DNA from 3 places in the Staphylococcus sp. acrmy genome. Region 2 is predicted to be linked to each of the others. Evidence: predicted binding sites of a transcription regulator. Region 2 holds the regulator's gene; each other region holds the start of a gene.
What was found. Region 2 encodes CtsR, which represses protease genes until heat stress. Its sites were predicted from a motif close to ATGGTCAATAAAGGTCAAACA; they were not measured.
Positions count from the first base shown of each region.

Region 1: the regulator CtsR is predicted to act here: its motif matches at 1,230-1,250, upstream of clpB (ATP-dependent chaperone ClpB).
Region 3: the regulator CtsR is predicted to act here: its motif matches at 1,366-1,386, upstream of clpP (ATP-dependent Clp endopeptidase proteolytic subunit ClpP).

Region 1 covers NZ_JALCVE010000002.1:329,131-331,409, forward strand. Annotated here, with positions in the region: gene clpB (ATP-dependent chaperone ClpB) at 1-1,177, opposite strand, end outside; gene FH144_RS03350 (acyltransferase family protein) at 1,561-2,279, opposite strand, start outside.
Region 2 covers NZ_JALCVE010000009.1:4,804-7,082, forward strand. Annotated here, with positions in the region: gene FH144_RS09440 (NupC/NupG family nucleoside CNT transporter) at 1-664, opposite strand, end outside; gene FH144_RS09445 (CtsR family transcriptional regulator) at 820-1,281, shown strand; gene FH144_RS09450 (UvrB/UvrC motif-containing protein) at 1,307-1,870, shown strand; gene FH144_RS09455 (protein arginine kinase) at 1,863-2,279, shown strand, end outside.
Region 3 covers NZ_JALCVE010000005.1:93,151-95,429, forward strand. Annotated here, with positions in the region: gene FH144_RS06775 (TIGR01777 family oxidoreductase) at 1-477, shown strand, start outside; gene FH144_RS06780 (hypothetical protein) at 495-680, shown strand; gene clpP (ATP-dependent Clp endopeptidase proteolytic subunit ClpP) at 735-1,319, opposite strand; tRNA gene FH144_RS06790 (tRNA-Arg) at 1,508-1,579, shown strand; gene whiA (DNA-binding protein WhiA) at 1,783-2,279, opposite strand, start outside.

The DNA of each region.
Region 1 (2,279 bases), on a different contig from region 2:
CTAAGTCAATCGCTTTATCAGGTAAAAATCTGTCTGTAATATAGCGATCTGATAATTCAGCAGCTGCTACCAATGCACGGTCTTGAATACGCACACCATGATATACTTCATAGCGTTCTTTTAATCCACGTAAGATAGAAATTGTATCTTCTACATCAGGTTCACTTACGCCTACTTTTTGGAAACGACGTTCTAATGCTGAATCTTTTTCAATATATTCACGATATTCATTGAGTGTTGTTGCACCGATACAGTGTAATTCACCACGTGCTAACATTGGTTTTAACATATTACCTGCATCCATAGCGCCATCTGTTTTACCAGCGCCTACTAGCATGTGAATTTCATCGATGAATAAGATAATACGTCCTTCAGCTTCTTTAACTTCTTTAAGCACTGCTTTTAAACGTTCTTCAAACTCACCTCTGAATTTAGCACCAGCAACTAAAGCACTTAAATCTAATTCAAAAATAGTTTTGTCTAATAGAGATTCAGGTACGTCTTTACGTACAATACGTTGAGCTAAGCCTTCGACAATAGCTGTTTTACCTACACCAGGTTCCCCAATTAATACTGGGTTATTTTTTGTTTTACGACTTAAAATTCTAATCGTATTTCGAATTTCTTCATCTCTACCGATGACAGGGTCCATTTTACCTTGGCGAACTTCTTCTACTAAGTCACGGCCATATTTTTCTAATGCTTCATAGTTTACTTCTGGATTTTGTGAAGTCACATGATTTCCCCCTCTAACTTTAGTAATAATTTCTTTAACAACTTCTGCTTTATTTCCGACATATTGTTGAGTTGTTTCATCAATGTCCATTGCAGCACGCAAGATATGTTCCATTGAAATATATTGATCTTCGTAATCATTCATGTACGATTCTGCTTTATTTAATAACTCATTTGCTTTTTGACTAATATATTGTCCATATTGAACATTGTCACCTTGGACTGAAGGATAATTTTTTAATTTATTATTGTAAGCTTGATTTAATTCTTCAGTATCGATATTTGCACGTTCTAGTATGCTTTTAAATAAACTGTCACTTTCATCTAACGTTCCTTTTAATATAGCTTCAACTTCAATGTTTTGTAATTCATATTCTTTACTAAGTTCAACTGCTTTTTGTAATGCACTTTGAACGGTATATGTCATTTGATTAATATCCAAATTTGTCACCCCTACTTATTTGATAAGAGCCAGGTCAAATACTCCTTTTTTGACTTTGACTTTCTTTGACCTTAAATACATTATAATCCCTATTTGACTATTAAGCAACAATTATACTTAACTTTTTAAGTTAATTTATGCAAAGCCCAAAGCCTACTATGACAACATTTTAATTACTATTACTTAAAATATTTATCACGATTGCGCTTATTTTAAACATCAAACCTATCGGCATTTTCAGATATTATGGTCAAACTTTTTTAATATGAAAAAGGAGCAAGACTGAAATCAAATGAAAGTTCACAGATTTCGTTGTCTCGCTCCTACAAAGTGGACTAGAAATGAAAGTACTTAAAAGTAGTACAATTTTCAACTAGTCAATCTTATTTATTTTTCGTATTACTTTTGATTGTCTTAATAATTTCATCTGACAATGCTTTAACGCCACTATTTTCTAAATGGATACCGTCTGATGCGAAATATTCAGAATGCCCTTCTGAACGTTTATACCAGTCAACTAATGTCACGTTTTTATGCTTTTTAGCAGCATTAGCAAGGTGTTTATTAACATCATCTTGCCAATCACGTGGTACACGCGTATTCACTAAATAAATTTGGGCATCTCCAAATTTACTGATAAGTTGATTCAATTCATTTTCAGAGAAGCCACCATTCGTTCCAAGTTCCAATACTACTTGATCTGATGGTTTATTATAATTTGAATAATTGCCAGCAATAGTTAACGCTTCTTGTAAATGACGTCCAACTTTACCATCGATAGTTGCTTTAGGTGCTCGTGATTTAAATGTTTCCCCAATATCTACCATTACCGAATCACCAATTAATAATGGACTAATATTCGTATCGACTTGATCTTTTTCCTTACTTTCACTTGTTGAGCCATCAAGATGAATATTTTCACCAGGCATCATTCTTACCAAGTATTTATCTACTTCATTCGTATTAAATGAATTTGCCTTGTTATCAATTTCATATTTTCCAAAACGATCAAATGCGCCAACAAAGATCAATAGTAATGGAAGAGCTGCGACAATAGCTACAATGGTTATAATGAATTTAGGGCGTTGTAGTCGATTAAATG
Region 2 (2,279 bases):
CTTCTTCATTAACTTTATAAGGGTTAATGATAGATGCGATGATGAAACCACCGAATAAGTTTAATACTACGGCAGTAACGACATATTTAGGTTCAATTAGACTGAAGTAAGCACCAATGATTGACGCTGAAACAGTAGACATTGCCGAAGCCGTTAAAGTATATAAACGGTGTTTAGGTATGTAAGGTAATTGTTTTTTTAAAGAAATGAAAACTTCTGATTGTCCTAAGATTGCTGCTGCAACTGCATTGTATGATTCTAAACGTCCCATACCGTTGATTTTAGAGATTAAGAATCCTAAAACATTAATAATCCATGGCAAAATTCGAGTATATTGTAAAATACCGATCAATGCTGAAATAAAGACGATTGGTAACAGCACGTTAAAGAAGAATGGTGGATTTTTTGGATCGACATATTTAAATCCGCCAAATACAAAGTTAACCCCTTCTGCTGCTTTCTGTAATAAGTAGTTAAATCCCTCTGAAATGCCACCGATAACTGTAATACCTGCTGTTGTTTTTAATAAAATGAACGCAAAAACAAGTTGGATAACAAGCAATATACCCACATATTGCCAACGAATATTTTTTCTGTCAGAGCTAAATAAGAATGCAAGCGCTAAAAAGAAAATAATCCCAATAATCCCAATGAGAATATGCATAACTCTACTCCTTTATCTTTTATTTACCTAATATAATACATTAAATTAGTAAATGTAACATCCTAATTTTTTAATAATTAAAAAACAAATTGGTTGAAAAAGGTCAAAGATGCTCCTATAATATAGTCAAAGAAGGTCAAAAGAGGTGGTAAATCATGCACAACATGTCTGACATCATAGAACAGTACATTAAAAAATTATTTGAAGAAACTAATGAAGACGTGGTAGAAATTCAACGGGCAAATATTGCTCAACGTTTCGACTGTGTACCTTCTCAATTAAATTATGTTATTAAAACAAGATTTACAAATGAACATGGCTATGAAATAGAAAGTAAACGTGGTGGCGGAGGTTACATCCGAATCACTAAAATTGAAAATAAAGATGCAACAGGATATATTAATCATTTAATGCGTTTAATAGGCCCATCAATCTCACAACAACAGGCATATTACATTATAGATGGTCTATTGGATAAAGGCTTAATTAGTGAAAGAGAAGCTCGAATGATTCACGTCATTGTCGATCGCGAAACATTAAAAATGGATGTGGTGGCACGAGATATCATTAGAGCTAACATCTTGAAACGATTATTACCAATTATTAATTACTATTAATAGAGAAAAAGCGAGGTGTCTATGTGTGCTTTGCGAAAATTGTCATTTAAATGAAGCAGAGGTTAAACTCACAGTTAAAAGTAAAGAAGGAACTTCTGAAAAATGGGTATGTTCAATATGTGCAGAGGGTGATAACCCTTGGCAACAGAATGACTCTACTTCCTCATATTCACAGTTCCAGGATGACATTGAAGAAGCATTTGTCGTAAAACAAATATTGCAACATTTGGCGGCTAAACATGGAATTAATTTTCATGAAGTAGCTTTTCAAGAAGAAAAACGATGTCCTACATGTAACATGACGTTAAAAGATATTGCGCATGTAGGGAAATTTGGATGTGCCAATTGTTATGCGACGTTTAAAGATGACATTGTAAACATTGTGAGACGTGTGCAAGGAGGACAAATTGAACACGTAGGTAAAACACCTCGTTCTTCGCATAAGAAACTTGCAATCAAGAAACAAATTGAAGAAAAAACGAAGTATTTAAATACCTTAATTGAAGAACAAAACTTTGAAGAGGCAGCGGTAATTCGAGATGAAATTAAGGCTTTGAAAGAGGAGAGTGGGGTGGAACCTAATGAGTGATATTAATACGCCTATAAGTGAATGGATGAAAGAAACTGCCGAGTCACCGATTGTAATGTCATCGCGTATTCGATTAGCCAGAAACTTAGAGAATCATGTTCACCCGTTAATGTTTCCATCTGAGCAAGCCGGCTTTAGGGTCATCAACGAAGTTCAAGATGCATTACCAGATTTATCGCTTATGCGTCTCGATATGATGGATCAACAGAATAAAATGAAGTTGGTAGCTAAACACCTAATTAGCCCAGAGTTAATTAAACAGCCAGCTTCAGCAGTATTGTTAAACGAAGATGAGTCGATAAGTATTATGATTAATGAAGAAGACCATATTCGTGTTCAAGCAATGGGTAATGACTTAACGCTTCATGAGCTATATGACAAAGCTTCTGAGATTGATAATACACTCGAT
Region 3 (2,279 bases), on a different contig from region 2:
TATCAATGGGAACGTTTTGCTAAACGCTTTGAGGATTTTGGAACGCGTGTGGTTCTAGGAAGATTTAGTATGATTTTATCTGATGACGGTGGCGCACTACAAACTATGAAATTGCCTTATAAATTCTTTGTAGGCGGTAAGTTAGGTTCTGGTTCTCAATGGTATTCTTGGATTCATATAGATGACCTTGTACAAGCCATTTTATTCACAATTGATAACCAAGCAGCACGTGGACCTTTCAATATGGCTTCTCCTTTACCTGAACGTCAAAATCTATTCGGTTATACTCTTGCTCGCGTAATGCACAAACCTCATGAAACATGGGCACCATCACTTGCAATGAGAGCCGTTCTAGGTGAAATGTCTACCGTTGTGCTAGATACTCAAAAAGTATTACCTAACAAACTCGATGCGTTAGGCTATAACTTTAAATATCCTAATTTAAAACTGGCTCTCGAAGATTTAATTAAAGATTAATACTAGAGGTTCTAATTATGAACGATTCCAAATTAACTTATATATTGCTCATTATTGCAAGCTTATGTCTTATCTTGAATGGTATTTTTGCTTTTGAAAATAATGTAGTAATCAAAATTATGTCTATTACTTTTATTATTGTAGGCATTCTATTACTCGCTGTTTCGATTCAATTATTTTTAAAGCACACTTCGAAAAAATAATAAAAAATAAGAGGGAGCGCATTGATTGCGTTCCCTCTTTTCAATCTTTAATGATTAATCTTCTGGTTGCATAACTCCGTCGATTAAACCGTATTCTTTAGCTTCGTCAGCTGTTAAGAAATTATCACGGTCTGTGTCTTGTTGGATTTTTTCAATGCTTTGGCCAGTACGTTCTGCTAAAATTCTATTTAATTTTTCACGTGTTTTTAGAATGTGATTAGCAGCAATTTCGATTTCAGTAGCTTGACCTTGAGCGCCACCTAATGGTTGGTGAATCATTACTTCAGCATTTGGTAATGCATAACGTTTACCTTTTGCACCAGCAGCTAATAAGAATGAACCCATTGATGCAGCCATACCGATACAAATAGTTTGTACATCAGGTTTAATGTGTTGAATCGTATCATAGATTGCAAAACCAGCTGTGACACTGCCACCTGGAGAATTAATATATAGGTAAATATCTTTTTCAGAATCTTGAGCTTGTAAGAATAATAATTGTGATACAATTGAGTTTGCTACGTTATCATCAATAGCTGAACCTAACATGATGATACGGTCTTTTAATAATCTAGAATAAATATCATATGCGCGTTCACCGCGGTTTGTTGTTTCAATAACTGTAGGAATTAAATTCATTTATATTTCCTCCTCATAATTAACTGTTACATTGTATTTTACATCAAAAGTCAAAAATGGTCAAAAATTTAACCTATCCTTTTTCTCGGACGTTTGACTCAAATTAAAAATATTTTGTACACTATAAACATACATATAAATTGTACTTTTAAATGAATAAATAGTACAGAAATACGTTTTCAAATTAGCTCCTCGTAGTGTAATGGATAGCACGTAAGATTCCGGTTCTTAAGATAGAGGTTCGATTCCTCTCGAGGGGGTTATTATATACTAATTAAATACATTGTTAAAATCAAAAGCCCATAACAATGGGCTTTTTTCTATATCTGCCATTAATAACACGCCATCTAAAACTCATTTTCAGGGACTTTTTAGGGGCTCAAGCTACAATTTAACATTATAATAACAAACACCCAAAACATTGGATTGATACACAACCAAATTTTAGGTGTTTGTAGTTTATCTATAATTCTATTTTCTCGCCACTACGCAATTTATCAGCAAGTTCATTTAGCTTTCTCAAGCGATGATTAACGCCCGATTTCGAGATGGCACCTGTTGATAACATTTCACCGAGTTCTTTTAAAGAAATCTCTTGATGTTCGACGCGTAATTTAGCAATCTCTCTCAAACGATCTGGCAAGTTATCCAAGCCAATTTCTTGATCGATCAATTGGATACTTTGAACTTGTTTCATCGCAGCACTGACGGTCTTATTTAAATTAGCCGTCTCACAATTGACCAAGCGATTAACCGAGTTTCTCATATCTCTAACGATACGTACGTCCTCAAATTTTAATAACGCTTGATAGCCACCTATTAAACTTAAAAATTCAGAGATTTTTTCCGCTTCTTTTAAATAAGCAATACTGCCTTTTTTACGTTCCAAATGTTTAGCATTTAAGCCATAGCTATTCATTAATTTAGTTAAACCTTCTGAGTGATTCTCATATTGTGAGA